4 regions of the Bradyrhizobium daqingense genome follow, and region 4 is predicted to be linked to each of the others. Evidence: predicted binding sites of a transcription regulator. Region 4 holds the regulator's gene; each other region holds the start of a gene.

Region 1 (7,341 bases), 1.4 Mb from region 4:
CGACGGCAAGGCCGAGTTGCTCCGAGATCTGGTCGAGCGTTAATTCCGGAACGCTTTGGTCGCCGCGCCGCGCATGCGCGAGCAGGCGATGAGCGTTCTCGATGGCGCGCTCGCCACCCTTGACTGCGACATACATGGTTCAGCTTCCCTTGCTCGCGACGCGCGTGGTGCGGGGAATCGCGACCACCGCATCATCGGCGACCAGCACCAGGTCGATGCCGCGCGGAAACAGCGCTTCGTTGAAGCGCAGGCGCTCGAACAGATCGAACGGCTTGATCGACCCCTGCAGCGTCGCGACACCGTCGATGCCGGGGCCGCGCAGCTCGAAGCTGCGACCGGAATCCAGACGGTCGACCTGCAGGATCAACGTGGTCGAGCGATCCGGATATTCGTTGGTGCCGAGCGCGAAACGCTCGAGCGGCGGCAGCGCCGCGCCGTCACTGATCAGCGCGAAGCTCGCGATCGAGGTGTCCTGCACCACCGGTGCACCGGTGTGGAACTTGAGCCATTTCACCAATTCGGCGCTTTCCGCCATGCGCGCATCGAGCCAGAGCGGCGTGTCGTGATCGAACAGCGTCAGCGCGATCGCGGCGGCGCCGCGCATCATCGCCGCGGGCGCTCCCGCCATCGGCACGATGCGCTGGACCGAACCCGGCCGCGCCATCGCGTCCATCACCGAGCGAAAGGTCGACTGCGCCGACAACACCTTGTCGGCGAAACCCGGCGGCAGTTCCGCAATCGTGGTCATGATCTCACCCCTCACCGCGCACCATGGTGTAGAAATCAACCTTGGTCGCGGCGGTCTCGGCCGCGGCCTGTTCACGGCGAATCATAAGCTGCTCGCGCAACGGCGCGATTACGTCGCGCTCGACGACGGCGCCGAAATCACCGGATTGCACCAGCGCGTCGCAAAGCGCGATCAGCCGCGCCTTTTCACCGTCGCGGCCGAGCGTGTAGCCGAAGCCGACCTCGCCGCTGGCAAGCCGCACCGCAGCACGCGACACGGTGGCTTCACCGAGGTTGAACGGCGCACCGTCGCCGCCGATTCGGCCGCGCAGCATGACGAGACCGCTTTCGGGCGTCCGCAGATCCTGATGCTCCGGCAGGGCCAAGTTGCGGAGGCGGGCGGCGATCTCGCCCGCCTCCGCGTGCGCCAGCACGGCCATCGCGGCCTTGCGCTGGGCTTGTTGATTGTTGTGCAGGGTCACCTGATTCACCGAACTTGCCGCGTTCAAGTTGTCTATGATACTAGACAACTTCATACGGGAGCGCCATGACTGTTTCGTGACAAAGCCGTGATTTTCGGGCTAGGCTGACCAGCGATATGAGCATGCAAGACACTGCATCGTCGGGCGTGGCGTTGTGGCGCCTCGTCGCCGACGGCATCGAGCGCGGCATCGCCGACGGCCGCTTCGCCGCCGGGGACAAGCTGCCGGGCGAAGTGGAGATCGCGGAAACCTATCGCGTGAACCGCCACACCGTGCGGCGCGCGCTGGCGGCGCTGGCCGAGCGCGGCCTGGTGCGGGCCGAGCGTGGCAGCGGGACCTATGTCGAGGCCCAGAAGCTCGCCTATCCGCTGCGCTCGCGCACGCGCTTCTCCGAGATCGTCGGCGCGGAGGGACGCGAACCGCATGGCCGGCTGATCGAGGCGACCGACGATGTCGCGACGCGCGAACTCGCGCGGGAACTCGGCTTGAAATCCGGCGCGCCTTTGCTACGGATCGAGGCGATCCGCCTCGCCGACCGCACCCCGATCTGCGTCTCCACCACCTGGTTGTCAGCGGAGCGGTTTCCTGACGCGGGCGCCGTGTTCGCCGCGACGCGCTCCATGACCAAGCTGCTCGAACATTATGGTGTCCGCGACTACCGCCGCGGCGCGACCCGGATCACCGCCGGCATCGTCGACGCGACCGACGCCGCACGGCTGGATCTCGCGCTGGGCCGCCCGATCCTCGTGGTCGATGCGACCGACCACGATCTCGACGGCAAGCCACTGGTGACCAAGCACTCGCGCTTCGCGGCGGAGCGGGTGGAATTTCTCGTGGAGTCGTAGGGGATTCTATCCACGACACCGGAGCCGCAGGGTGGGCAAAGGCGCGACAGCGCCGTGCCCACGATCATTGTCGATCGCAAAGTGGTGGGCACGCTGCGCTTTGCCCACCCTACGGCACCGTCGATCACGCCACCGCGCGCCGCCCGATGATCGCAAAGCGCAGCTTGCCCGAGATGAAATCGATCGCGGCGACCGCGACCAGGATCATCAGGATCAGGAACGATACCTTCTGCCATTCCAGCACGCGGATCTGCTCGGCGAGCTGCAGGCCGATGCCGCCAGCACCGACGATGCCGATGATGGTGGCCGAGCGGGTGTTGGATTCGATGAAATAGAGCACCTGGCCTGCGATCACGGGCAGGACCTGCGGCAAAAGGCCGAAGCGGATCTCGTGCAGCGCGCTGCCGCCGGAGGCGCGGATGCCTTCGACCTGCTTCTGGTCGGCGCCTTCGATCGCTTCCGAGAACAGCTTGCCGAACGCGCCGAAATCCGCGACCGCGATGGCGAGCACGCCGGCGAACGGGCCGAGCCCGACCACGTTGATCCAGACCAGCGCCCAGATCAGCGTGTCGACGCCGCGGATCGAATCGAGGACACGGCGGACCGGGAAGCGCAGGATGTTCGACGCCACCACGTTGCGCGCGGCGAGCAGACTGACGGGGAGCGCGAAGATGGCCGCAAGCGTGGTGCCGAGCAGCGCGATCGACAGCGTCTCGCCCAGCGCCTTCAGATAGACCGGCAGCGAGGAGCCGGGATCCGGCGGGATCATCATCAGGCCGATCCAGCCAAGCTGGCTGAGACCGGCGAAGAAGCGTGACGGCGAGAAGTCGAGATCGACGAGGCCGTAGATGAGAATCGCGAACGCCGCCACGATCATCGCAGGCGTCGCCAGCCGCGCCGAGGCGGGCCGGTCGAACACATCAGGGTAGCGCGCACGCATCTCTCGCGTGTCGATCTCCTGCTTCGTCACGCCCGCGCCTCCTTGCCGAACAGGCGGCCGCGCAGCCAGCCGGTGGTGATGTCGATGACGAAGACGGTGACGATGATGGTGAGCAGGATCGCGCTGACGTCGGAGTAGTAGAATTTGCGGATCGCGACGACGAGCTCCTGGCCGATGCCGCCGGCACCGACGAAGCCCATCACCGAGGCCTCGCGGACATTGATCTCGAAGCGCAGCAGCGCATAACTGGCATAGCCCGCAGTCACCTGCGGCACGACGGCGAAGCGCATGCAGGAGAGCCAGCTCGCGCCGGTGGAGCGGATGCCCTCGACCGGCTTCATGTCGGCATTCTCGACGATCTCCGAGAACAACTTGCCGAGCGCGCCGGTGGAGTGGATGGCGATCGCGAGCACGCCCGCCATCGGACCGAGCCCGAAGGCGATGACGAAGACGAGCGCGAAGACGATGCCGGGAACGGTGCGGGCGAATTCGAGCAGGCGCCGCACGACGAAGCGCAGCCAGGGCGCGGGCGAGGTGTTCTCGGCCGCGAAGAAGTTCAGGACGAAGGCGAAGGTGGCGCCGATCAGCGTGCCGACATAGGAGATCAGCAGCGTCTCGGCGAGCATCTTCAGCCATTTGCGCCAGCCCCACAGCCACTCGCCGACATCGGTCCAGACGCGCTGGCCGCTGTCGAGCGTGAGGATGCGGTCGAAATAGCTGACGAAATTGCCGAAATAGGTGAACAGCGTGCGCAGATTCACCTCGGCGCCGACCGCGGCGAGAAGGAGCGCCGCGGCAAAGACCACTGTTCCCAGAAAGAGGCGCCATCGCCTGCGCGCGACCGCCTGACGATAGGCCGCGTTGAGCACGGCGAGCTGCTGCTCGGGAAGGATCGAAACCGCGACGGTCATCTTGTCAGGAACTGGCCCGTAAAAAAGAGAAAGAGCCGGGTCCATCGACCCGGCTCCAGTTGCATCGTCCTGAGATCAGGACGCCTTCTTCTTGCGTAGCGCGTCGACGAACTTGATCAGCTCGATCGTGCCGTCCCAGTCCTTGGTCGTGGCGGCATGAAAGCCCTTCTTCTGGCCGTCGGAGAGACGGTCGAACGCGGCCTTGTCCTTGGCCGGCGCATCGAAGAACGCTTTGGCGATGGCAGCTTTGGCGTCATCGGGCAGGTCGGAATTATAGGCATAGGGTCCGTTGATGATCGGCGCCGATTTGTGGACGATGCGGAAATCGTCCTTCTTCATCGGCGAGCCGTCGGCATTCTTCAGCATGCCCTTGGTCAGCATCTGCGCCAGCGTGGAATCGTTGTCGCTGGTCCATTGGTTGGCGGCGACGTCGACCGTGCCCTGCGCCAGGGCCAGCATCGCGTTCTCGTGGCTGCCGGTGAAGACGACCTTGCTGAAATAGGTGTCGGCGTCGTGGATGCCCAATTTGTCGAGCTCGAAGCGCGGCACGTTGTTGCCCGAGGTCGAGTTCGGGTCGACGAGGCCGAGGTTCTTGCCCTTGAGGTCGTCGATCTTCTTGTAGGCGCTGCCTGCCTTGACGAAGAACACCGAGTAATAACCGGTCGAGCCGTCGGCGTTGATGTCGTTGGCGAAGGCGTCGGTCTTGACGCCGGTCAGGCGGGCGCGGGCGAACGAGGCCGAGCCGTAGCTCGCGATCTGGATGTTGCCAGCGCGCTGGCCTTCGATGACGGCGGCGTAGTCGTTGGCAATGCGCAGCGTGACCTTTACGCCCAGTTCCTTGGAGAGATAGCTGACGAACGGCGCCCAGCGCTCGGTGACGCCGGAGGCGTTCTCGGCCGGAACAACCGCGAAGGTCAGCTCGGGATATTTGGCCTTCCAGTCGTTCGCGGAAGCGGAGGCCGTGAAAGCGAGCGCAGCGGCGCCGGCGAGGACTAATCTGCGAGTGATCATGATACCCTCTTCATCATCGTTTGGGGTCGGTTGACGCAAAAGACTTGCAACACAACAGGCGCGGCTCAGGCAGCCGCAGCCGTTCCAAGTGCCGGAACACCCTCAGGCGCCGGGACAGGCGCGCCGCCCATGACGTCGGCGGCTTCGAGATCGTAGAGCTCGCGCGCGACGCGGTCAGTCAGGGCGGCCGGTGCGCCGTCGAACACCACGCGGCCCGCGGCCATGCCGATCAGGCGATCGCAATAGCTGCGCGCGAGATCGAGCGAATGCAGGTTACAGAGCACCGTGATGCCGAAATGCTTGTTGATGCGCAGCAGCGCATCCATCACGATCTTGGTGTTGCGCGGATCGAGCGAGGCGATCGGCTCGTCGGCGAGGATGATGTCGGGCTGCTGCACCAGGGCACGGGCGATCGCGACGCGCTGTTGCTGGCCGCCGGAGAGCTGGTCGGCGCGCTGCGCGGCGAGCGTCGCGATGTCGAACTGCTCCAGCGCGGACATCGCCAGCGCCTTGTCCTGCTCCGGCCAGATTTGCGAGAGCGAGCGCCAGGCCGGCATCGTGGCGAGGCGCCCCATCAGGACATTGGTCAGCACATCGAGCCGGCCGACCAGGTTGAACTGCTGGAAGATCATCGCCGAACGCGCCCGCCACTGGCGCAGCTCCTTGCCGCGCAGCGCGGTGACGTCGAGGCCGTCGAACAGGATCTTGCCCTGCGTCGGCGTCACCAGACGGTTGACGGCCCGGAGCAGCGTCGATTTGCCGGCACCGGAACGTCCTATCACGCCGACGAAAGCGCCAGGAGAGATTTGAAACGAAGCGTCGTCCACCGCGGCTTTTGCGCCGAAGCGGCACGTCAGACCTTCAACCACCAGCATGCAGGGCTCCAGAGTAGCTGGGACCCACCGCTAACGCCGGCGCTTGACACTTGTGTGACATCCGCATTGCGGTGCGGCGATCCTGCACAGCTCGTCCACTGTCATCGCCTTGTCATGACATCGTCATCAAGCCACTCGAAGAGAAACGCCCGCTCTCCCGCTTCGGATACGACATGGCCGTCAAAGCTCTTTCGGTTCAGCCGACCGTCGACCCTTCGGCCACACTGCACGAGACGAGGCTCGGTGCCTATACCGAGGTCGGCGCGCGCACGATCCTGCATGAAGTGGCGATGGGTGATTACTCCTATGTCGTCAACGATGCGCAGATCACCTACACCACCATCGGAAAATTCTGCTCGATCGCGGCGATGACACGCATCAACCCCGGCAATCATCCGATGCACCGCGCGACACAGGCGCACTTCACCTACCGATCCAGCGCCTATTTCGAGGGCGAGAGCGACGACGCCGAATTCTTCGCCTGGCGGCGCCGGCATCACGTCCATATCGGCCATGACGTCTGGATCGGTCACGGCGCGATCGTGCTGCCAGGCCGCAACATCGGCACCGGCGCGGTGATCGCGGCCGGCGCCATCGTCACCAAGGACGTGCCGGCCTACAGCATCGTCGCCGGCAATCCGGCCCGCATTCTGCGGCGGCGGTTCTCGGAGGAGATTTCCGGACGGCTCGCGAAGCTGGCTTGGTGGGACTGGGATCACGACAAATTGCGCAAAGCGCTGCCCGATTTCCGCAAGCTCGGGATTGAAGATTTCCTTGCGACATACGAAGCACAGGCGAGCTCCTTCCCCGGTTCTCCCAGCAAACGAAGCGCGGTCGCGTGACAGAGATATTCCTCGAAGGCGGCCGGGCTCTGATCGGCACCGAGCTCGTCGAAACCTCACTCCTCGTGTCCGGAACGGACATTGCAGAGATCGATGGCTCACGCGGCCGTTCGCGGCTGGCGATCGATGCGCGCAACCTGCTCGTGCTCCCCGGCATCGTCGATCTGCATGGCGACGCCTTCGAGCGCCAGATGATGCCACGCGCCGGCGTCGACTTTCCGATCGACGTCGCGCTCGCCGACAGTGACCGTCAGGCGATCAGCAACGGCATCACCACCGTGTTTCACGCCACGACCTGCTCGTGGGAGCCGGGCCTGCGCAGCGCCGACAATGCGCGCGGCCTGATGGAAGCGATCGAGCGGCAGCGCCCGCAATTCGCCGCCGACACCCGCTTCCACCTGCGCCACGAGACCTACAATCTCGATGCGGAGCCCGAGATCAGCCAGTGGCTCGCCGAAGGCCGCGTCGACCTGTTCGCCTTCAACGACCACATGGACGGCACCGTCGCCGACATGGCCAAGCCCCGCAAGCGCAACCGCATGGTGGAGCGGACCGGCCTTTCGAGCGAGGATTTCGACCGGCTGGTCGAACGCGTGGTCTCGCGCGCTGACGACGTGCCGGCCTCGGTGGCGCGACTGGCCGCGACGGCTCGCGCCTCAGGGGTGCGGATGCTCTCGCACGACGATGCGACGCCGGCGATGCGTCAGGA
Region 2 (7,341 bases), 1.8 Mb from region 4:
TCTCCACTGCGACCCGGCCGACCGACAGGAACACCGGCGCAGGCAGGCAGAGATCGACGGGACGCGGATGGAACAGCTGGGTGTCGACACCGCGGGGCCACAGCACGACATTGTCGAAACCGCGCTCGGTCAGCTCGCGGGCGAGCGCCGGCGTTGCCGCCATCACGGCGCGGCTGGGACTGTGGAAACGGCGCAGCGCCCGCCAGATCAGCGAGCCCGGCACCGGCACCCGGGCGCGGACATATTCGGGAAAGCGGGTATGGAAGCTGGTCGTGAACGGCAGCTTGCGCTGGCGGCAATAGCGGCGGACCATCAGGCCGATCGGACCTTCCGTCGCGATGTGGATGCTGTCCGGGCGCGCTTCCTCGATCAGCTTCGCGATACGCGCCGGCCGCGGCATGGCGAGGCGCACGTCGCGATAGCTCGGCATCGCGAAGGTGCGAAACGATTGCGGCGTCAGGAACGCGAACTCGACGCCGAGGCTCTTGCCGGCGTCGGCGAGCTTGGTCAGCGTCCGAACCACACCGTTGACTTGCGGGTGCCAGGCGTCGGTCGCGACCAGGATGCGCATCAGGCGGCTCTCGTCACGCAGCTCTTGCCGCGACCTGCGGGACGGCTGCCGGCTTCTGAAGTTGGTCCGCCCAGGTGATGATCTCGAAATGGCCGTCGTCGTGCTCGACGAGGGCCGTGCAGCTCTCGACCCAATCGCCGCAATTCATGTAGCGGATGCCGCCTTCGTCGCGGATCACGGCGTAGTGGATATGGCCGCAGATCACGCCGTCGGCGTCGTGGCGCCGCGCCTCGGCGGCGAGCGCCTGCTCGAACGCGCCGATATAGTTGACGGCGTTCTTCACCTTCTGCTTGGCCCATTGCGACAGCGACCAATAGGGCACGCCGAACAGGCGGCGGAAGAAGTTGACGAAGCGATTCATCTGAATCGCGAAGTCGTAGGCCTTGTCGCCGAGATGGGCGAGCCAGCGCGCGTTCTGCACCACGAGGTCGAAGATGTCACCGTGGATAACCAGGTAGCGCTTGCCGTCGGCACCCGTATGGACGGTGTTCTCGACGACGTCGATGCCGCCGAAATGCGTGCCGTAGTAATTGCGCAGGAATTCGTCGTGATTGCCGGGAATGTAGATGACCTTGGCGCCCTTGCGCGCCTTGCGCAACAGCTTCTGTACCAGGTCGTTATGCGATTGCGGCCAGTGCCAGCTCGATTTCAGCGCCCAGCCGTCGACGATGTCGCCGACGAGATAGATGGTGTCGGCGTCGTGGTAGCGCAGGAAGTCGAGCAGAAGATCGGCTTGGGAACCGCGGGCTCCGAGATGGACGTCGGAGATGAACAACGTGCGAAAGCGCCGCTCCGGGCTCTCGTCACTCACATCGTAACTTCCCATGCGCCAACCCGTAACAATGTCCCGTGACAGGGAGATGACCGATTGAACCCTTGAGGCACCCTCAGATACGAATCAAACCTCGCCTCGCCCTGCCCGCGAATATCAGTCGCATGCGACAATCAGGCGACATGGCGCCGCAGGGACTGCCCGTGCCAGTCCGACCTCGTTCGAGGGCAAGCGGTCCTCTCGAAGGACGAGGCGTGTGTTCAGGCGTTGCCGCGTCAGTAAAACCTGTGGAAATGATGGACCGGTCCGTGGCCGTGGCCGACGCTGAAGCGATCGGCGGCCGCGATCGCCGCGCTGATCCAGGCCTTGGCGTTGCGTACGGCTTGCTCGAGTTCCTCGCCCTTGGCGAGGCCCGCCGCGATCGCCGATGACAGTGAGCAGCCGGTGCCATGGGTATTCCCAGTGGCGATGCGGGGCGCGGCGAGCGCGATCGTGGTGTCGGCATCAACCAGATAGTCGGTGCTCTCCGCGCCCTCGCCGTGTCCGCCCTTAACCAGGACGGCACGGCAGCCGAGCGCCAGCAGCCGGCGCCCCTGGCTTTCGATTGCAGCCTCGCTCGCCGCCACGGGCTCGTCGAGCAGCGCGGCGGCCTCGGGCAGGTTCGGCGTGATCACCGATGCCAGCGGAATGAGTCGCGTGCGCAACGCCTCGACTGCTTCAGACGCCAGCAGCCGGTCGCCGGAGGTTGCCACCATCACGGGATCGAGCACGACGTGGCGCGGCGCCCAGCGCGACAATGCGCTCGCGATCGCCTCGATGCTGGCGACCTGGGCCACCATGCCGATCTTCACGGCGCCGACGTCGAGGTCGGAGAACACCGCATCGATCTGCGCCGTGACGAACTCAGCCGGCGTGGCGTGAATGCCCGTCACGCCGCGCGTATTCTGCGCCGTCAGCGCCGTGATGGCGGACGCGCCATAGACGCCGAGCGCGGCGAACGTCTTCAGGTCCGCCTGGATGCCGGCGCCGCCGCTCGAATCCGAGCCGGCGATGGTGAGTGCGACCGGGGTCGTCATCGCGGGATGCATCTGGTTGAAGCGAGCGTCATGGCCTGTCCTAGCGCGACCGTGGAACCCCAGCAAGCGCGGCGGTGATTCGCTCGCACGCTGGACTTGCGACCGTCGCCGCATCTCCCTCGCAATCGGGCGGGCGTGAAAAGTCGAGCCGCGCCATGGCTTTGCCAGCCTGCCCTTGGCGTTCACAGAGTTGAGTGAGACGTTAGGTGGTGGAATCGTCCAGCGACGCGAATCGCGCGAGCCGCTCCAGGCTCGCAACGTCTCCCGGGTGGAACTATGTGGGCCTATCTTGAACGTCTCCTCGACTCCTCGATGCTGTCGCCGCACGGCATCTGCCTGTTGTGGGAACCCCAGCTGGTCTGGCTCCATGTGGTCTCCGACGCCTGCATCGCGGCCGCCTACTTTTCCATTCCGTTTGCCCTCGCGATCCTCGTCACCAAGCGGCGCGATCTCAAATTCGGCTGGGTCTATTGGGCGTTCGCCATCTTCATCATGGCTTGCGGCCTGACCCATGTGCTGTCGATCTACACGCTCTGGGTCCCAATCTACGGCATCGAGGGCCTCCTCAAGGCGGCAACAGCAGTCGCCTCGGTCTTCACCGCCGCCGCGCTCTGGCCGCTGCTGCCGAAGATCCTGACCATTCCCTCTCCGTTCGAGCTGCGGCAGGTCCAGGCCGCGCTCGAGGAAGAGGAGATCAAGAGCCGGGACGCCACGCTTCTGCTGCAGCAGGTCAGCGATGCCCAGCGCGCGATGCGCGACAGCGTGGCGCGCCTCACCGCGATCGTCGAGACCGCGGTCGACGGCGTCATCCTGTTCGATGCGCAGGACCGCATCCTGCTGTTCAATCCGGCCTGCGAGCGCCTGTTCGGCTATCAGGCCGATGAGGTCATGGGCTGGAACGTCAGCACGCTGATGCCCGAGGCGGACGCTTCGTCCGACAATGCCACGCGGCATTTCGCGACCGGCGGCGAATCCGTCGGCCTGCGCAAGGACGGATCGACCTTTCCGATGGACCTGTCGGTGGGTCAGGCGCGGCAGGACGGCGAATTGATCTTCGTCGGCATCATCCACGACCTCTCCGCGCGCAAGCTCACCGAGCAACAGCTGCAGCAGGCGCAGAAGATGGAGACGGTCGGCCAGCTCTCCGGCGGCATCGCGCACGATTTCAACAATCTGCTCACTGTGATCATCGGCAACGCCGAACATCTCAGCGAGCAGCTCAAGGCCAGGCCCGACCTCAGGCGCTTTGCCGAAGACATCTGCCAGTCGGGCGAACGGGGCGCCGAGCTGACGCAGCGGCTGCTCGCCTTCAGCCGCCGCCAATTGCTCCAGCCGCAGATGATCGACTGCCGCGGCCTGCTCGATTCCATGTTCAAGCTGCTCAAACGCACCTTGCGCGAAGACATCGAGATCAGGACAAGTTCCGGCTCCGGCACGATCATGGCCTTTGCCGATCGCGCCCAGCTCGAATCCGCCGTGCTCAATCTCGCGCTCAACGCGCAGGACGCCATGCCGGCAGGAGGGCATCTGACGCTGAGCACGGAGCTGACCGCGATCGACGACGATTATCGCGCCCTTCACCCCGAAGTCGCCTCCGGCACATACGCCTTGATCTCGGTCACCGACGACGGCGAAGGCATGACGGCTGAGGTCAGCGCCCGCGCCTTCGAGCCGTTCTTCACCACCAAGGAGGTCGGCAAGGGCTCGGGTCTCGGCCTCTCCATGGTCTATGGCTTTGCCAAGCAATCAGGCGGCCACGTCTCGATCTACAGCGAGCCGGGCCTCGGCACCACGGTCCGGCTCTATTTGCCCCGCGCCCCCGTGGGACAATCCCAGGCCGAGCTTGCCGACGGCGAGGATGCGGCGCCGCGCGGATACGAGACCATCCTGATCGCCGAAGACGATCCGTTCGTCCGCTCCTCAGTCATTCGCAGGGTTGAAGCGCTCGGCTATCGCGTCGTTGCCGCGGTCAACGGCAAGGAGGCCTTGCAGCAGCTGCGCACCGATCCCGGCATCGACCTGCTGTTCACCGACATCGTGATGCCCGGTGGCATGAGCGGCTGGGATCTCGCCGATCAGGCGCGGCGGATTCGCCCCTCGCTGCCCGTCCTGTTCACCTCGGGCTATGCGCTGGAGACACTGGTCGAGCAGGGCCGCGCGCATGCGCAGGCGATCGTGCTGACCAAGCCCTATCGCAAGGTCGAGCTGGCGCAGCGGCTTCGGGATGCATTCACTGCTGCGGCCGTCGCCTCCTGAGCGGCGGACCGGCCCTGGCGGCTTGTGCAGGCGGCCGGCCGCTTGCTAAACCCCGCCGGGTTTGGCCTATTAGCCGGCCAGATGTGCTTTCGGAGTGACCGCGATGGTTCCCTTTTTCGTCCAGATCAAATGCAAGCTCGGCCAATCCTATGTGGTCGCCAACGCGCTCGCCGAAGCCGAGATCGCCTCCGAGATCTACTCCACGGCCGGCCAATACGACCTGCTGGTGAAGTTCTACGTCGACAAGGACACCGACATCGGCCACTTCGTCAACGAGAAGGTGCAGGTGCTGCCGGGCATCCAGGACACCCTCACCATCATCACCTTCAAGGCGTTCGGCGCGGGTTAGAGCAGCTGCTCTAGCTTCCTTCCTTGCGCTTGGGCGGCGTCGGCCCGTCCACCGGCGGCAGCGACTTTAAATAGGCAGCCATCGCCGCGCGATCTTCTGCCGTCAGCTGCGCCAGATTCTTGATCACGGGACGCATTGCGCCGGAGGCGCTGTCGCCCTCGGGCATGTCGCCGGTCTCGAGAAAGTCGGCGATGTCCTTTTCGCTCCACGTGCCGATGCCTTTCTGCGTGATGTTCGGCACCCAGCCCTCACCCTCCGGATTGGGACCGCCGGCGAAGCGCTGGCTGCGGATGATGCCGCCGAGCGCATTGCGCGGGCTGTGGCACTCGGCGCAATGGCCGAATGCGTTGACCAGATAGGCGCCGCGATTCCATTGCTCCGAACGAGATGCGTCCGGCACGAACGTCCCGGTATTCATGAACAGTAATTTCCAGATGCCGACATTGCGCCGGATATCGAATGGAAACGGCACGTCGTGATCACGCGACTTGCCCTGCACGGCGGGCAACGTCTTGAGGTAGGCGAACAGATCGCGGACATCGTCGACCTTCGCGAGATGATACGACGTGTAGGGAAAAGCGGGGAAGTAGTGCTTGCCATCGGGCGAGATGCCGCGCATCACGGCGTTGACGAAATCGCTTTCGCTCCAGCGGCCGATGCCGTCATTGGGATCCGGCGAGATGTTGGGGACGTAGAACGTTCCAAACGGCGAGCCGAGCGGCAGGCCGCCGCCGAGCCGCAGGCGATCGTCCTGGTTCGGCACGGCATGACAGGACGCACAGCCGCCGGCGTTGAACAGCTCCTTCCCATTGGCGAGATCGGGTGCACGCGTTGCGGCCGGCACCGCCATGGCGGCCGGCATGGTCAGCCACCAATAGACGCCGAACGCCACAACCATGGCGATCAGGACAGCAAGCATCGCTCGTCGCAGCATCGAAGCATTCCGTCGGGACCGCGAGCTTACGGATCATTCCGTGCCCGCTCCAGCCACGATTAATTTAGATGGTTTGGCCGGAACGTGGGAATAAAGTCGCAGACGCACTGTTTGCAGGTTGACAGCAATCAGGCGTCAACAGGGAGGAGAACCCCATGAACAAAGCTCTTTTCGCCACGCTGGCCCTCGGCGCTGCGGTCGCATTCGCCGGCCCCGCCAGCGCTGAAAAGTTGAAGGCGACGCTGGACGGCAAGGCCGAAGTGCCCCCAACGACCACCAGCGCCACCGGAACGGCCGACATGGACTATGACGCCGCCAGCAAGAAATTGTCCTGGACCGTCACCTACTCGGGCCTCTCCGGGCCGGCCACCGCCGCGCATTTCCACGGGCCTGCCGAGGCCGGCAAGAATGCCGGCGTTGCCGTCCCGATCCCGAATGCGGCTTCAAGCCCCGTGAAGGGCGAAGCGACACTCACCGACGCACAAGCCGCCGATCTGCTCGGCGGCAAGTACTACATCAACATCCACACTGCGGCGAACCCGGGCGGCGAGATCCGCGGCCAGGTGACGAAGTAGGTTCTCAACGCGGCTTCGTCGGCGAAGGCCGGGCGCCGGAGGGGCGTCCGGCCTTTTCGATTCTCGCCACACTCAAGCCGTGTTCAGCGCCTGCGCGAGGTCGGCGATCAGGTCCGACGGATTCTCGATGCCGATCGACAGCCGGATCGTGGAATCGAGCACGCCGATCTTCTGACGGATGGCGGCGGGAACGCCGGAATGGGTCATCGTCGCCGGCAGGCTGGCCAGCGATTCCGTTCCGCCGAGGCTCACAGCGAGCTTGAAGATTTGCAGCGCGTTGAGGAATTTGACCGCGGCGTCCTTGCCGCCGGCGATGTCGAAGGAGAACGTCGAGCCCGCGCCGAGGCATTGCCGCGCGAACACGCGGCCCGCGGCAGACGCCTCTTCGTGATGGCCGAGATAATGGACCTTGGCTACCTTGGGATGATCGCGCAGGAAGTCCGCCACGAGGCGCGCATTCGCATTGGCCTTTTCCATGCGCAGGCTCAGCGTCTCTAGCGACCGGTTGATCATCCAGCAGGAGTGCGGGTCGAGCTGGGTGCCGATGGCGCCGCGCAGCGCCTTGATGCCCTTCATGAGCGCCTTGGAGCCGAGTGCTGCGCCCGCAATCAGGTCGGAATGACCGCCCACATATTTCGTGAGTGAGTACAGGGAAACATCCGCGCCGTGCTCGATCGGCCGCTGAAACACCGGTCCGAGTAGCGTGTTGTCGCAGGCGATGATCGGCGTGTCGCCTTGCGCCTTTCCGATCGCCTCGGCGACACGGCGCATCATCGCGACGTCCACCAGCCCGTTGGTTGGATTGGCC
Region 3 (7,341 bases), 680 kb from region 4:
GACCATGTCGAGATTGAGCAGGAGGCCGAGCACGGGGGTTGCGACAATCAGCGGCAGGCCGGCGGCGATCCAATGCGCCAGCGCCTTGGCGGCGCAGGCGAGTTCCAGCGGCGTCCGGCTCATCGTGATCAGGTCCAGCGAGCCGTCCTCGTGGTCGGCCATGAACAAGCGGTCCAGGGTCAGCAGGCTGGCCAGCAGGGCTCCGAGCCAGAGGATGGCCGGCCCCAGCCGCGACAGCAGCGCCAGATCCGGCCCGACCGCGAACGGCATCAGCACCACCACGGTGAGGAAGAACAGCACCCCGATCAGCGCCCCGCCGCCGACGCGAAGCGCGATCTTGATATCCCGGCGGATGAGGGCGGAGAGGGCGGTCATGGAGCACCGCGTACAGGCTCGCCGCCTGAAAAAAGCTGAGGGTGCCTCGAAATCACGCCACCCCCCCGATCCGCAGCTCGCGCGCCTCGATCCCCAGCGGGGCGTGGGTCGCGGCGATGATCAGGCCGCCGCGGGTGAGATGCTCCCGCATCAGGCCGCCGAACATCTCCTGGCCCGCGACGTCGAGCGCATTGGTCGGCTCGTCCAGCAGCCAGACCGGGCGGCGAACGGTCAGCAGCCGGGCCAACGAGAGGCGGCGGCGCTGTCCCGCGGACAGGAAGCCCGCGGGCAGATAAGCGGCGTGGTCGAGCCCGACCGTGGCGAGGCTCTCGACGGCATCAAGGCGTTCGCCACCCAGGAAATCGGCCCAGAATGCCAGGTTTTCCTGAACGCTCAGTGCCGGCTTCAGGGCGTCACGATGGCCGAGATAATGGCATTGCTCCGCCAAGGTCAGCTCGCTCTCGCCCCCCTCCAGCGCGATCGTCCCGCCGGCCGGAACGAGCAGGCCCGCGATCAGCCGCAGCAGCGACGTCTTGCCTGATCCGTTGCGGCCTACGACCGCCACGGCCTCGCCCGAGGCGGCCGCGAAGTCGAGCCTGGCGAACACCTCGCGGCCGCCCCGCACGCAGCGGAGTCCGCGGCCGTGAAGCTGCAACTCGCCTTGTTTCAACCCGCTCACGTCCAGGCCTCAGGAAAACTTGGGGTAGCGCATGGGAATTTTTGGCTCGGGAATTGCTGCGGCACGATTGTGGCTGTGGCGGCGCGGTTAGAAAGCTTCTATAAGCCCGGAACTACTTGATGCAGCAACTCAACCTGCCCTTGCAAGCGGCCCAGCCTGATACGCTGACGGTGTTAAAATACCCTGCCGGGTATAACTAACAATTGGGATTCCTACATGACCTCGCTCGACAGCTTCAAATGCAAAAAGACTCTCAAGGTCGGCGCCAAGACCTATGTCTATTACAGCCTGCCCACGGCCGAGAAGAATGGTCTGAAGGGAATTTCCAAACTTCCCTATTCGATGAAGGTCCTGCTCGAGAATTTGCTGCGCAACGAGGACGGCCGCTCGGTCAAGAAGGAAGACATCGTCGCGGTGTCGAAATGGCTGCGCAAGAAGTCGCTCGAGCATGAGATCGCGTTCCGCCCGGCGCGCGTGCTGATGCAGGACTTCACTGGCGTGCCCGCGGTGGTCGACCTCGCCGCGATGCGCAACGCAATGCAGAAGCTCGGCGGCGATGCCGAGAAGATCAATCCGCTGGTGCCGGTCGACCTCGTCATCGACCATTCCGTGATCGTGAACTTCTTCGGCGACAACAAGGCCTTCGCCAAAAACGTCACCGAGGAATACAAGCAGAACCAGGAGCGCTACGAGTTCCTGAAATGGGGCCAGAAGGCGTTCTCGAACTTCTCGGTGGTGCCGCCCGGCACCGGCATCTGCCATCAGGTCAATCTCGAATATCTCTCGCAGACGGTCTGGACCAAGAAGGAGAAGATGACGGTCGGCAAGAAGACCGGCACCTTCGAGGTCGCCTATCCCGACTCGCTGGTCGGTACCGACTCCCACACCACCATGGTCAATGGTCTGGCCGTGCTCGGCTGGGGCGTTGGTGGCATCGAGGCGGAAGCCTGCATGCTCGGCCAGCCACTGTCGATGCTGCTGCCCAACGTCGTCGGCTTCAAGCTGAAGGGCGCGATGAAAGAAGGCGTGACCGCGACCGATCTCGTGCTTACCGTGACGCAGATGCTACGCAAGCTCGGCGTGGTCGGCAAGTTCGTCGAGTTCTTCGGCCCGGGCCTCGACAACCTCTCGGTCGCCGACAAGGCGACGATCGCCAACATGGCCCCCGAATACGGCGCGACCTGCGGCTTCTTCCCGGTCGACGCCGCCGCGATCGATTACCTCAAGACGTCGGGGCGCGCGGCGCCGCGCGTTGCGCTGGTGGAGGCCTATGCCAAGGCACAGGGGCTGTTCCGCACCGCCAAGTCGCCCGATCCGGTGTTCACAGAGACGCTGACGCTCGATCTCGCCGACGTCGTGCCGTCGATGGCCGGTCCGAAGCGTCCCGAGGGGCGCATCGCGCTGCCGTCGGTCGCCGAAGGCTTCTCGCTTGCGCTCGGCAGCGAGTACAAGAAGGCCGAGGAGCCCAACAAGCGCTTTGCCGTCGAGGGCAAGGACTTCGAGATCGGCCATGGCGACGTCGTGATCGCCGCCATCACCTCCTGCACCAACACGTCGAATCCGAGCGTGTTGATCGGCGCAGGCCTGCTGGCCCGTAACGCCGCCGCGAAAGGCCTGAAAGCAAAACCGTGGGTGAAGACCTCGCTCGCCCCGGGCAGCCAGGTCGTCGCCGGCTATCTCGCCGACTCCGGTCTGCAGAAGGATCTCGACAAGGTCGGCTTCAACCTGGTCGGTTTCGGCTGCACCACCTGCATCGGCAATTCCGGTCCGCTGCCCGAGGAGATCTCGAAGTCGATCAACGATAACGGCATCGTCGCGGCCGCCGTGCTCTCCGGTAACCGCAACTTCGAAGGCCGCGTCTCGCCGGACGTGCAGGCGAACTATCTGGCCTCGCCGCCGCTGGTCGTCGCCCATGCGCTCGCGGGCAGCGTCACCAAGAACCTCGCCGTCGAGCCGCTCGGCGAGGGCAAGGACGGCAAGCCGGTGTACCTCAAGGACATCTGGCCGACGACCAAGGAGATCAACGCCTTCATGAAGAAGTTCGTGACCGCGTCGATCTTCAAGAAGAAGTATGCCGACGTGTTCAAGGGCGACACCAACTGGCGCAAGATCAAGACGGTCGAGAGCGAGACCTATCGCTGGAACATGTCGTCGACCTACGTGCAGAACCCGCCCTATTTCGACGGCATGAAGAAGGAGCCGGAGCCGGTCACCGACATCGTCGAGGCGCGCATCCTCGCCATGTTCGGCGACAAGATCACTACCGACCACATCTCGCCGGCCGGCTCGATCAAGCTGACTTCGCCCGCGGGCAAATATCTCAGCGAACACCAGGTGCGCCCCGCCGACTTCAACCAGTACGGCACGCGCCGCGGCAACCACGAAGTGATGATGCGCGGCACCTTCGCCAACATCCGCATCAAGAACTTCATGCTGAAGGGCGCCGACGGCAACATTCCTGAAGGCGGCCTCACCAAGCACTGGCCCGATGGCGAGCAGATGTCGATCTACGACGCCGCCATGAAGTACCAGGAAGAGAAGGTGCCGCTGGTGGTGTTCGCCGGCGCCGAATACGGCAACGGCTCCTCGCGCGACTGGGCCGCGAAGGGTACGCGTCTGCTCGGCGTCCGCGCCGTGATCTGCCAGAGCTTCGAGCGCATCCATCGCTCCAACCTGGTCGGAATGGGCGTGCTGCCGCTGACCTTCGAGGAAGGCACCTCCTGGCAGTCGCTGGGCCTGAAGGGCGACGAGAAGGTCACGCTGCGCGGCCTCGTCGGCGACCTCAAGCCGCGCCAGAAGCTGACCGCGGAGATCGTCTCCGGCGACGGTTCGCTGCAGCGCGTTTCGCTGCTTTGCCGCATCGATACGCTGGACGAGCTCGACTACTACCGTAACGGCGGTATTCTGCACTACGTGCTGCGCAAGCTTGCGGCCTAAGCGCGGATTTGTGAACGATGGCTCACTGCGAAGTGAGTAGAAGCCTGAACGAAGGCGGCCTATCACAAGGCCGCCTTCGCGCGTTTGCGGCACGTTTCGGATGGGCCCGCCCGGCGGAAAACTTCGCATTGGACGGATGAACGTGTCGTGCCCGTAAGACTACGGTGACCATCAGGCGATAGAATCTTCCTCGACGAGTGACGGTGTGTGACGTTCGACATGACAGCAATGACGGCTTCTCATCTGGTTTCGCGTTGGTCCGGTGCGCTCTGGTCGGGAGCTCTGGGCATCTGTGCCATCGTCGCCGTCATCCGCCCCGCCGAGGCTGAACCCCGCGCCGTCGTCGAACTATTTACGTCGCAGGGCTGCTCCTCCTGCCCGCCCGCGGACCAGATTATCGGGGATCTCTCCAAGGACCCGTCGATCATCGCGCTGAGCATGCCGATCGACTATTGGGACTATCTGGGCTGGAAGGACACGCTGGCGGATTCGCGCTTCTCTGCACGGCAGCGTGCCTATTCGCGCATGCGCGGCGACCGCGAGGTCTACACCCCGCAGGTCGTGGTCAACGGCTCCACCCATGTCATCGGCAGCGATCGTACCGGCATCGAGAATGCGATCGGCAAGACCGACAAGGGCCCGGGCGTGATGAGCGTGCCGGTGACGATGTCGCTCTCGGGCAAGCAGATCAACGTCTCGGTCGCCGCAAGCAAGGAGCCCACGGTCTCGCATGGCGAGGTCTGGATCTGCTCGATCGCCAAGTCGGTGCCGATTGCGATCACCCGCGGCGAAAATCGCGGACAGCAGGTCACCTACCACAACGTGGTGCGCAACGTGCTCAAGGTCGGCGACTGGACCGGCCGTCCGGAAAGCTGGACGGTGCCGATCGAGAACCTCACGCGCGACGGCGTCGACGGCGCGGTGGTCTATATCCAGGACGGCAGCCGGGAGAGACCGGGTCCGATGCTGGGCGCGGCGTACACGTCGTTGCACTGATTTTCAGAATTTTCCAAAGGCTCAGCTCTCGACCCTCATGGTGAGGAGCGCGCCCTTGCGCGCGTCTCGAACCATGGAAGGCCCCCGCTGCTGCAGCTCGGCCTTGATCCTTCGAGACGCCACGCAAATGCGCGGCCCTCAGGATGAGGGGAGAGAGTCGTCACGCGGATGAGACGGACGGCGCGTCGGCAGAAACATTCCGGCACAAACAAAAAAGGACCAACTTGCGTTGGCCCTCCTTGCCGTGCGTACAGACCCGATCCTGTTCGACCCCGGGGGGCTGGGGGCTGAGGAATCCGGAACCGAAAGGACCGGGTCAACGCACGTGAGTCTTATCGCAACGCAGGGCGGCGGGCGCTTGGCGGAAAAGCGGCGACACTATGATTCGTTCTAACGATCCCGTGACGGTTCGTCGCGACAGAGTTCCACTCCTGCGTGTGCCCGGATTCGCAGCCGATTCGATAGGTTGAATAAGGAGCCCCTTGCGGCCCGTAACGGTTGGCGCAATCATGCAATTGTCATGATCCCCCAGGGTTCCGGGACGGTTTCTTGGGACGCGGGTCATTGTGGTGCGATGAGGAGGCGCTTCCCATGAGCCTGATGTCGGAGGATGCCGATCCGAGCGAGCAGCGCGCGGCGGCTCGCCCCGCCGCTGCGACGGCGCAGCCGAACCGGGTGACGTTCAACCGGCTCGAGCTGCATCGTATTCTCAATCTCTACGGCCGCATGGTCGCGGACGGCGAGTGGCGCGACTACGCCATCGACTTCCTGAAGGACCGCGCCGTGTTCTCGGTCTATCGCCGCGCCTCCGAGGTGCCGATCTATCGCATCGAGAAGGACCCGCGGCTTGCGCGCAAGCAGGGCATGTACAGCGTGATCTCGGCGACGGGTCTGATCCTGCGCCGCGGCCATGAGCTCGAGCGCGTGCTGCTGGTGATCGACCGGAAGCTGGCGGTGGTGTGACGACTGTCTTGGAGCCCGGATGAGCGAAGCGACACCGGGAATCGTCTAGCACCGTTCCCGGGTATCGCTTCGCTCAGCCGGGCTACGAGAATTGCGGCGCCCTACTTCGCCGGCACCGTGGTCGCGCCCTCGCCGAGCTCGCGCTGCATCATCACCGTGTCGAGCCAGCGGCCGAATTTCAGGCCGACATTGGGATGCGTGCCGATCATCTTGAAGCCGCCCTTGGTGTGGACGCCGATGGAGCCGGCATTGGCGGAATCACCGATCACAGCGATCATCTGGCGGAAGCCGCGCGCCTCACATTCGACGATCAGCCGCTCCAAGAGCAGCGAGCCGACACCGCGGCGGTGGAAGGAGGGATCGAGATAGATCGAGTTCTCCACCGTGAAGCGATAGGCCGGCCTCGGCCGGTAGGCGCCGGCATAGGCATAGCCGGCCACGCGGCCGTCGAGCATGGCGACGAAATAGGGATAGCCGCCGTCGATCAGCGCGCGATAGCGGCGGGTCATCTCGGCAAGATCAGGCGGCTCCAGCTCGAAGGTCGCCGTGCCCTCGCGGACGGCCTGCTGGTAGATGGCGGTGATGGCGGGAAGGTCGGCCTCGGTCGCGGGCCTGATTTCGGGTGCGGACATGGCGGGAAGATAGCAGTGGCGGCGCGATGAGCAACGCGGTTTCCGCATACGTCCTGGCCGGGCTTGTCCCGGCCATCCACGTTCCTTGATCTGGATGCCAAGTTCGTGGATGCCCGGGACAAGCCCCGGCGTGACGGGAGTTATGAAACAAAAACCCCGGCCTCTCGGCCGGGGTTGACGTCGTTCACTCTGGTTTCGTGCTTACTCGCGCTGGCCGAGGAGCTGCAGGAGCAGCGTGAACAGGTTGATGAAGTTCAGGTACAGCGACAATGCGCCTGTGATGGCCGCACGCTCAGCGATGTCGCCGCCGGACGAGGCGTAGCCGTAGATGTAGTCGTTCTTCAGCCGCTGGGTATCCCAGGCGGTGAGGCCCGAGAACACCAGCACGCCGACCACCGACACGATGAACTGCAGCAGCGAGCTGGCCAGGAACAGGTTCACCAGGCTCGCGAGGACGATGCCGATCAGGCCCATGAACAGGAACGAGCCCATACCGGTCAGGTCACGCTTGGTGGTGTAGCCGTAGAGGCTGAGCGCACCGAAGGTCGCCGCGGTGATGAAGAACACCCGCACGATCGAGGTGTGTGTGAACACCAGGAAGATCGACGACAGCGAGATGCCCATCAATGCCGCGAACACCCAGAACAGGATCTGTGCGGTCGAGGGGGCGAGACGGTTGATGCCCGCCGAGATCACGAACACCATCGCCAGCGGCGCCAGCATGAACAGCCACTTGAGGGGGCTCACGAACATCGCGTA
Region 4 (7,341 bases):
GCCCCGGTGATGATCGCAGGCGATCGTGAGGAGCTGCTCCGCCTGTTCGAGAACCTGATCGAGAACGCGCTCAAATATGGCGCTTCGGGCGGACGCGTCATCGTGTCGCTGACGCAGACGGCGGCCACTGATGGAACTCAGGAAATCCGGGTCATGGTCCGCGATTTCGGCCCCGGCATCGCGCCCGAGCATCTGCCGCGGCTGACCGAGCGCTTCTATCGGGTCGACGTCGGCGACAGCCGCTCGCAAGGCGGAACCGGCCTCGGATTATCGCTGGTGAAACATATTCTTAACCGTCATCGCGGGCGGCTCCTGATCGAAAGCGTACCGCGCCAGGGTGCCACTTTCACCGCCTGTTTTCCCCAGGCCAAGACGCAGGCCGTCCCCTAAAAATCAAGCGATTCCAGTTGCTTGAGGGTGTCATCCAGCTGTCATGAAACCTTCGTAAAAGCACAGCCGACCGCTCCTAAAGGGGGCGGCGCGGGAGCGCGATCGGGCGCGGATGGCGCTTCGCTCCCCTGTATGGAGACCAGCATGAATTTCCTCAAAACTATCGTCGCTGCTGGCTTGGTCGCCGCATCGACGACGGCAGCCTTTGCTGCCGACATCACGGGTGCCGGCGCGACGTTCCCGTTCCCGATCTATTCGAAGTGGGCTGACGCCTACAAGAAAGAGACCGGCAACGGTCTGAACTACCAGTCCATCGGCTCGGGCGGCGGCATCAAGCAGATCCAGGCCAAGACCGTGACCTTCGGTGCCAGCGACGCGCCGCTCAAGGCCGAGCAGCTCGAGAAGGACGGTCTCGTGCAGTGGCCGATGGTGATGGGCGCCATCGTTCCCGTCGTCAACCTCGAGGGCGTGAAGCCGGGCGAACTGGTGTTCGACGGCGAGACCCTGGCCAGCATCTATCTCGGCAAGATCACCAAGTGGGACGACGCCGCGATCAAGAAGCTCAATCCGAACGTGAAGCTGCCGTCGGACGCCATCACCGTGGTCCGCCGTTCGGACGGTTCGGGCACCACCTTCAACTTCACCAACTATCTCTCCAAGGCCAGCGCGGACTGGAAGAGCAAGGTCGGCGAGGGCACCGCGGTCGAGTGGCCGGTCGGCGTCGGCGCCAAGGGCAACGAAGGCGTGTCGGGCAACATCAGCCAGACCAAGAACTCGATCGGTTATGTCGAGTACGCCTATGCCAAGCAGAACAAGCTGACCTACGCTGGTCTCGTCAACAAGGCCGGCAAGCCGGTGCAGCCGACCGTCGAGGCCTTCCAGGCGGCCGCCGCCAACGCCGACTGGTCCAAGGCTCCCGGCTACTACGTCATCCTGACCGACCAGCCCGGCGACAAGTCCTGGCCGATCACGGCGGCGACGTTCATCCTCATGCACAAGTCCGCCACCGACAAGGCGGCCTCGCAGGAAGCCATCAAGTTCTTCCGCTGGGCCTTCAAGAACGGCGGCAAGATGGCCGAGGAACTCGACTACATCCCGATGCCGGACAGCGTCGTCCAGCAGGTGGAAAAGACCTGGGCTGCCGAGATCAAGAGCTGAGGCTCTCCTCTCGCGTCCCGGAGGCGGCCGAGCTGGAAGTGCTGGGCCGCTGATCCGCAAGAACCAAGCCCCGGATGGGCTAGCGCCGCATCCGGGGCCCCGCACCAAAAACAAGCGTATACATAAACGGGTACAGGGGATCGGCGTGGCAGAGATGGCCGTTCAGAGCGATGTAATCGACGACGCCGGACCGTATGATCGCGCCAAGGCCTTGAGCGCGTTCAAGCTCGGCGACGTCACCTTCTACTGGATCACGCGGCTTTCCGCGATCTCGGTGCTGCTGATCCTCGGCGGCATCATCATGTCCTTGGTCGTCGGTGCCTTCCCCGCGATCAAGGAATACGGCCTGCCGTTCCTGTGGACGCAGCGCTGGGCGCCGTCGGCCGATCCGCCCGTGCTCGGCGCGCTCGGGCCGATCTACGGCACGCTCGTCACCTCCTTCATCGCGATGCTGATCGCCATTCCGGTCGGTCTCGGCATTGCGATCTTCCTCACCGAGCTCTGCCCGCAATGGCTGCGCCGCCCGATCGGCATGGCGGTCGAGCTGCTCGCCGGCATTCCCTCGATCATCTACGGCATGTGGGGCTTCTTCGTGCTCGGCCCCTTCCTGGCCAACACGTTCCAACCCTTCATGATCAGGGTCTTCGACGGCGTCCCCGTGCTGGGCGCTATCTTCGCAGGCCCCCCGTCCTATCTCAGCCTGTTCAACGCCGCCCTGATCCTCGCCATCATGGTGCTGCCCTTCATCACTTCGATCTCGGTCGACGTGTTCAAGACTGTGCCGCCGGTGCTCAAGGAAGCCGCCTACGGCGTCGGCTGCACCACCTGGGAGGTCGTCCGCAGCGTGGTGATCCCCTACACCCGCGTCGGCATCATCGGCGGCGTCATGCTGGCGCTGGGGCGCGCCCTGGGCGAGACCATGGCCGTGACCTTCATCATCGGCAACTCGTTCCGCATCTCCTCCTCGATCTTCGCGCCGGGCACGACGATCTCGGCGGCGATTGCCTCCGAGTTCGCCGAAAGCGACGGCCTGCACCAGTCCGGCCTGATCCTGCTCGGCCTCTTGCTGTTCGTGCTGACGTTCTTCGTGCTCGCGGCCGCCCGGTTGATGCTGCTGCGCCTGGAAACCAAGGCGGGGAAGTGAAGCCATGAACCCGATCTATTCACGCCGCCGCCGCTGGGACATCGTCATTCGCGGCCTCTGCATCGCAGCCGCAGCGTTCGGCGTCACCTGGCTCGCGCTGATCCTGGCGACGCTGCTTTACAACGGCCTTGCCGGGCTCAACCTCCAGGTCTTCACCGAGAACACGCCGCCGCCCGGATCGAACGAGGGCGGTCTGCTCAACGCCATCGTCGGCTCGCTCATCATGACCGTGATCGGCGTCGGCATCGGCGCGCCGCTCGGCCTGTTCGCCGGCACCTATCTCGCCGAGTACGGCCGCAACGACAAGCTGACCTCGGTGATCCGCTTCATCAACGACATTCTCCTGTCGGCGCCCTCGATCATCATCGGCCTGTTCATCTACGGCGCGGTGGTGGTGCCGATGCGTGGCTTCTCGGCCATCGCCGGCGCGCTGGCGCTCGCCGTGATCGTAATCCCGGTCGTGGTGCGCACCACCGAAGACATGCTGCTGCTGGTGCCGAACCCGCTGCGCGAGGCGGCCTCCGCGCTCGGTCTGCCGCGGTCGCTGGTGATCAAGCGCATCGCCTATCGCGCCGCGCGCTCCGGCCTCATCACCGGCGTGCTGCTGGCGACTGCCCGCGTCGCGGGCGAGACCGCGCCGCTGCTGTTCACGGCGCTGTCGAACCAGTTCTTCAGCCTCGGCCTGAACAAGACGATGGCCAACCTGCCGGTGACCATCAACAACTTCGTGCAGAGCCCCTACGAATATTGGAAGCAACTCGCCTGGAGCGGCGCGTTGCTCATCACCCTGACTGTGCTTGCCCTGAACATTGGCGCGCGCATCCTTGGCGCCGAGAGGACTGCAAAATGAGTGAAATGTCTGTTTCCATGAGTGCGCCGACCGTTCACCCCGGCTCGCAGCCGCTGCCCGAGGCGCCCGCCAAGGTCACCGCGCGCAATCTGAACTTCTACTACGGTGAGCACCACGCGCTGAAGAACATCAATCTGGCGCTCGGCACCAACCGTGTCACGGCCTTCATCGGCCCGTCGGGCTGCGGCAAGTCGACCCTGCTGCGCATCTTCAATCGGATGTACGATCTTTATCCGGGCCAGCGCGCCACCGGCCAGCTGTTGCTGGATCAGACCAACATCCTCGATCCCAAGCTCGACCTCAATTTGCTGCGCGCTCGCGTCGGCATGGTGTTCCAGAAGCCGACGCCGTTCCCGATGACGATCTACGAGAACATCGCCTTCGGCATCCGCCTCTACGAGAAGATCTCGAAATCCGAGATGGACGGCCGCGTCGAGAAGGCGCTTCGCGGCGGCGCGTTGTGGAACGAGGTCAAGGACAAGCTCAACGCCTCCGGCCTGTCGCTCTCCGGCGGCCAGCAGCAGCGTCTCTGCATCGCGCGCACCGTCGCGGTGCGGCCCGAGGTGATCCTATTCGACGAGCCCTGCTCGGCGCTCGATCCGATCTCGACCGCCAAGGTCGAGGAGCTGATCCAGGAACTGTCCGAAAATTACACGATCGCGATCGTCACCCATAATATGCAGCAGGCGGCCCGCGTCTCCGACAAGACCGCCTTCATGTATCTCGGCGAGCTGATCGAGTTCGACGACACCAGCAAGATCTTCACGTCGCCGAGCGACCGGCGCACGCAGGATTACATCACCGGCCGGTTCGGCTGAGGAGACGGGACATGGGTTCTGAACATACCGCAAAGGCCTTCGACACCGACCTCCAGGAGCTCACGCGTCTGGTCGCCGAGATGGGGGGCATCGCCGAGCGCATGATCGTCGATTCCGTCGACGCGCTGATCCGCCGCGACGTCGCGCTCGGCCAGCGCGTCGTCACCATCGACGCCGAGCTCGACGCGCTGCAGAAGCGCATCGAGGAGCGCGCCGTGCTCACCATCGCCCGCCGCCAGCCGATGGCGGTCGACCTGCGCGAGATCGTCGGCGCCATGCGCGTCGCGACCGATCTCGAGCGCATCGGCGACCTCGCCAAGAACATGGGCAAGCGCGTCGCTGCGCTCGATGCGGACTTCCATCCGCTGAAGCTGTTCCGGGGCCTTGAGCACATGACCGACCTCGTGCAGCAGCAGGTCAAGTCGGTGCTGGACGCCTATGCCGCGCATGATCTGCCGGCGGCGATGGCGGTGTGGAAGGGCGACGAGGAGGTCGACGCCATCTGCACCTCGCTGTTCCGCGAGCTCCTCACCTACATGATGGAGGATCCGCGCAACATCTCGTTCTGCATCCACCTGATGTTCTGCGCCAAGAACATCGAGCGGATCGGCGACCACGCCACCAACATCGCCGAGACCGTGTTCTACATGATCGAGGGTCAGGCGATCACCGACAAGCGGCCGAAGGGCGACATGACGACCTTCGCCACGACGGTCCCGAATACCTGACGACTTAAGGAGCGACGACCACATGGGCGCACGCATTATGGTGGTTGAAGACGAAGAAGCTCTCACCGAGCTTCTGCGCTACAACCTCGAAGGCGACGGCTATGACGTGGAGACGGTGATGCGCGGCGACGACGCCGACACCCGCCTCAAGGAACACATCCCCGATCTGATCGTGCTCGACTGGATGCTGCCGGGGCTGTCAGGCATCGAGCTGTGCCGGCGTCTGCGCACCCGTCCCGAGACCAAGCAGCTGCCGATCATCATGCTCACCGCGAGGGGTGAGGAGAGCGAGCGGGTGCGGGGTCTTGCGACCGGCGCCGACGATTACATCGTCAAGCCGTTCTCGGTGCCGGAGCTGCTGGCGCGCGTGAAGGGCCTTCTGCGGCGGGCAAGCCCGGAGCGGCTCGCCACCGTGCTCGCCTATGGCGACATCGAGCTCGACCGCGACAAGCGCCGCGTGGCGCGCTCGGGCCGGCCGATCGATCTCGGCCCGACCGAATATCGCTTGCTGGAGTTCTTCCTGGAGCATCCCGGCCGCGTGTTCTCGCGCGAGCAACTGCTCGACAGCGTCTGGGGCCGCGACATCTACATCGACGAACGCACCGTCGACGTCCATATCGGCCGCCTGCGCAAGCTGCTCAATCTCGGCCGTGAGCAGGACCCCATCCGCACCGTCCGCGGCGCCGGCTATGCGCTCGACGATCGGTTTGCGAAGGCGGAGCAGACGTAAGTTGCAATTTGGCTGGCAGGCTGCCGCCACATTTTCCGACGTCGTCCCGGCGAAGGCCGGGACCCATAACCACAGGAAGTGGTTTGGCGAAGACTCGGAGTGACCTCTTCGCACAACAATTGAGTGCTGGGAGCATGGGTCCCGGCCTTCGCCGGGACGACGGCGGAGTTTGTAGAGCCGTCACGTGTGACGGCTCCGTTTGATCTCAGAAAAATCTTACCGCGTGCTCGGCTTGGCCGGTGCGCGTCGGCGATCCGCTGCGGGCTGATAGGCGACGCGCGAGTGCTGGGCGCAGTAGGGCAGGCCGGAGAGCGCCTTGCCGCCGCAGAAGAAGAAATCCGGGCTCGAGGGATCGCCGACCGGCCAGTGGCAGGTCGCCTCGTTCAATTCCAGCAGCGACAGCCGCTGGCTCATCGGCACCACGTTGTCGTAGGTGACGGGCTCTGCCTCGACCTCGACATCGAAGGCCTGCGCCAGCGCGGTGTTGCCACGCGAGATCGGGCGGGTCACCCGCATCATGTGCTGCGCCGGGCGCGCCTTGCGCGGCCGGGGCGCGGCCGAAGACGGACTCTTGGCGCGGCCGGACAGGCCGAGCCTGTGCACTTTGCCGATCACGGCATTGCGGGTCACATTGCCGAGTTCAGCCGCGATCTGGCTGGCCGAAAGTCCGGCCTCCCAGAGCTTTTTCAGCTGCTCGACGCGATCATCGGACCAGGTCAAAACCGTCATTGCACCCTTTCCCTCGCTGCCGGCCAACCATCCTGGAGCCTCACAGCGAATGCCTAAGCCTTGAAAACCCGTGCCGCCAGAATCCCTTAAGGCTCGCCGGGCGCGTGACGAGCGCCCGAACGTTTACGCCGGTACATGAGGACTCTTGGGATCAGAACCGCTGCACGAGATGTCGTATCTGACAGGCCAAACGCTACAATATGGCGTGACTCCCGCGCAAGAGTCCGCCGACTCGCTTCCACATGTTCCGTGGTGAAAACCCCGCAAAATCGGCACCGCAAGACTACGGAATCAGCGTTTCGCGGGGCTTTCCGGGCGGCATTGACACCCGTCTTGCCAGGCATAAGATAGTGGCGCGTGCCGCCCTTAAAAGGCGGCACGTTTCGTTTTTCCGGACCGGTCAATGGTGCGCTGCGCAAGGCATGCCAGGCAGGTCTCAACATTCAAATGCAACATCCAAGTGATGGTCATGACCAACAGCGCCGCGCCGCATCTGCTTCCCGTTTTCGCCAGGGCCGAGCTTGGTTTCGAGCGCGGCGAAGGCTGCTGGCTGATCGCGACCAATGGCGATCGCTATCTCGATTTCACCTCGGGCGTTGCGGTGAACGCGCTTGGCCATTGCCATCCGGCGCTGGTCAAGGCCTTGCAGGAGCAGTCGACGAAGCTCTGGCACATGTCGAACCTGTTCCAGAGCCCGGATGGCGAGAAGCTCGCCGCGCGACTGTGCAACGAGAGCTTCGCGGACTTCGTATTCTTCTGCAATTCCGGCGCCGAGGCGCTGGAGGGCGTGATCA

Evidence for each region. The regulator PhoB, encoded in region 4, activates phosphate uptake and scavenging genes when phosphate is short. The targets are predictions, from matches to a motif close to TGTCATNNANCTGTCAT.
Region 1: the regulator PhoB is predicted to act here: its motif matches at 5,901-5,917, upstream of phnC (phosphonate ABC transporter ATP-binding protein).
Region 2: the regulator PhoB is predicted to act here: its motif matches at 1,421-1,437, upstream of LPJ38_RS31540 (UDP-2,3-diacylglucosamine diphosphatase).
Region 3: the regulator PhoB is predicted to act here: its motif matches at 5,493-5,509, upstream of LPJ38_RS05230 (DUF2794 domain-containing protein).

Annotation. Positions count from the first base shown of each region.
Region 1 covers NZ_CP088014.1:1,797,558-1,804,898, reverse strand. Annotated here, with positions in the region: gene LPJ38_RS08470 (carbon-phosphorus lyase complex subunit) at 1-136, opposite strand, end outside; gene phnH (phosphonate C-P lyase system protein PhnH) at 140-748, opposite strand; gene phnG (phosphonate C-P lyase system protein PhnG) at 753-1,217, opposite strand; gene phnF (phosphonate metabolism transcriptional regulator PhnF) at 1,325-2,053, shown strand; gene phnE (phosphonate ABC transporter, permease protein PhnE) at 2,178-2,993, opposite strand; gene phnE (phosphonate ABC transporter, permease protein PhnE) at 3,020-3,904, opposite strand; gene phnD (phosphonate ABC transporter substrate-binding protein) at 3,980-4,915, opposite strand; gene phnC (phosphonate ABC transporter ATP-binding protein) at 4,981-5,790, opposite strand; gene LPJ38_RS08430 (transferase hexapeptide repeat family protein) at 5,964-6,632, shown strand; gene LPJ38_RS08425 (alpha-D-ribose 1-methylphosphonate 5-triphosphate diphosphatase) at 6,629-7,341, shown strand, end outside.
Region 2 covers NZ_CP088014.1:6,588,454-6,595,794, forward strand. Annotated here, with positions in the region: gene LPJ38_RS31535 (glycosyltransferase family 4 protein) at 1-571, opposite strand, end outside; gene LPJ38_RS31540 (UDP-2,3-diacylglucosamine diphosphatase) at 585-1,397, opposite strand; gene thiD (bifunctional hydroxymethylpyrimidine kinase/phosphomethylpyrimidine kinase) at 1,619-2,419, opposite strand; gene LPJ38_RS31550 (PAS domain S-box protein) at 2,696-4,675, shown strand; gene LPJ38_RS31555 (Lrp/AsnC ligand binding domain-containing protein) at 4,779-5,024, shown strand; gene LPJ38_RS31560 (c-type cytochrome) at 5,035-5,958, opposite strand; gene LPJ38_RS31565 (CHRD domain-containing protein) at 6,114-6,533, shown strand; gene LPJ38_RS31570 (cystathionine gamma-synthase family protein) at 6,606-7,341, opposite strand, start outside.
Region 3 covers NZ_CP088014.1:1,122,920-1,130,260, forward strand. Annotated here, with positions in the region: gene ccmB (heme exporter protein CcmB) at 1-375, opposite strand, end outside; gene ccmA (heme ABC exporter ATP-binding protein CcmA) at 428-1,030, opposite strand; gene acnA (aconitate hydratase AcnA) at 1,271-3,991, shown strand; gene LPJ38_RS05225 (DUF1223 domain-containing protein) at 4,211-4,987, shown strand; gene LPJ38_RS05230 (DUF2794 domain-containing protein) at 5,579-5,950, shown strand; gene LPJ38_RS05235 (GNAT family N-acetyltransferase) at 6,052-6,582, opposite strand; gene LPJ38_RS05240 (Bax inhibitor-1/YccA family protein) at 6,784-7,341, opposite strand, start outside.
Region 4 covers NZ_CP088014.1:438,704-446,044, reverse strand. Annotated here, with positions in the region: gene LPJ38_RS02080 (ATP-binding protein) at 1-390, shown strand, start outside; gene pstS (phosphate ABC transporter substrate-binding protein PstS) at 535-1,548, shown strand; gene pstC (phosphate ABC transporter permease subunit PstC) at 1,703-2,692, shown strand; gene pstA (phosphate ABC transporter permease PstA) at 2,697-3,542, shown strand; gene pstB (phosphate ABC transporter ATP-binding protein PstB) at 3,539-4,360, shown strand; gene phoU (phosphate signaling complex protein PhoU) at 4,372-5,088, shown strand; gene phoB (phosphate regulon transcriptional regulator PhoB) at 5,111-5,818, shown strand; gene LPJ38_RS02045 (GcrA family cell cycle regulator) at 6,035-6,547, opposite strand; gene LPJ38_RS02040 (aspartate aminotransferase family protein) at 7,017-7,341, shown strand, end outside.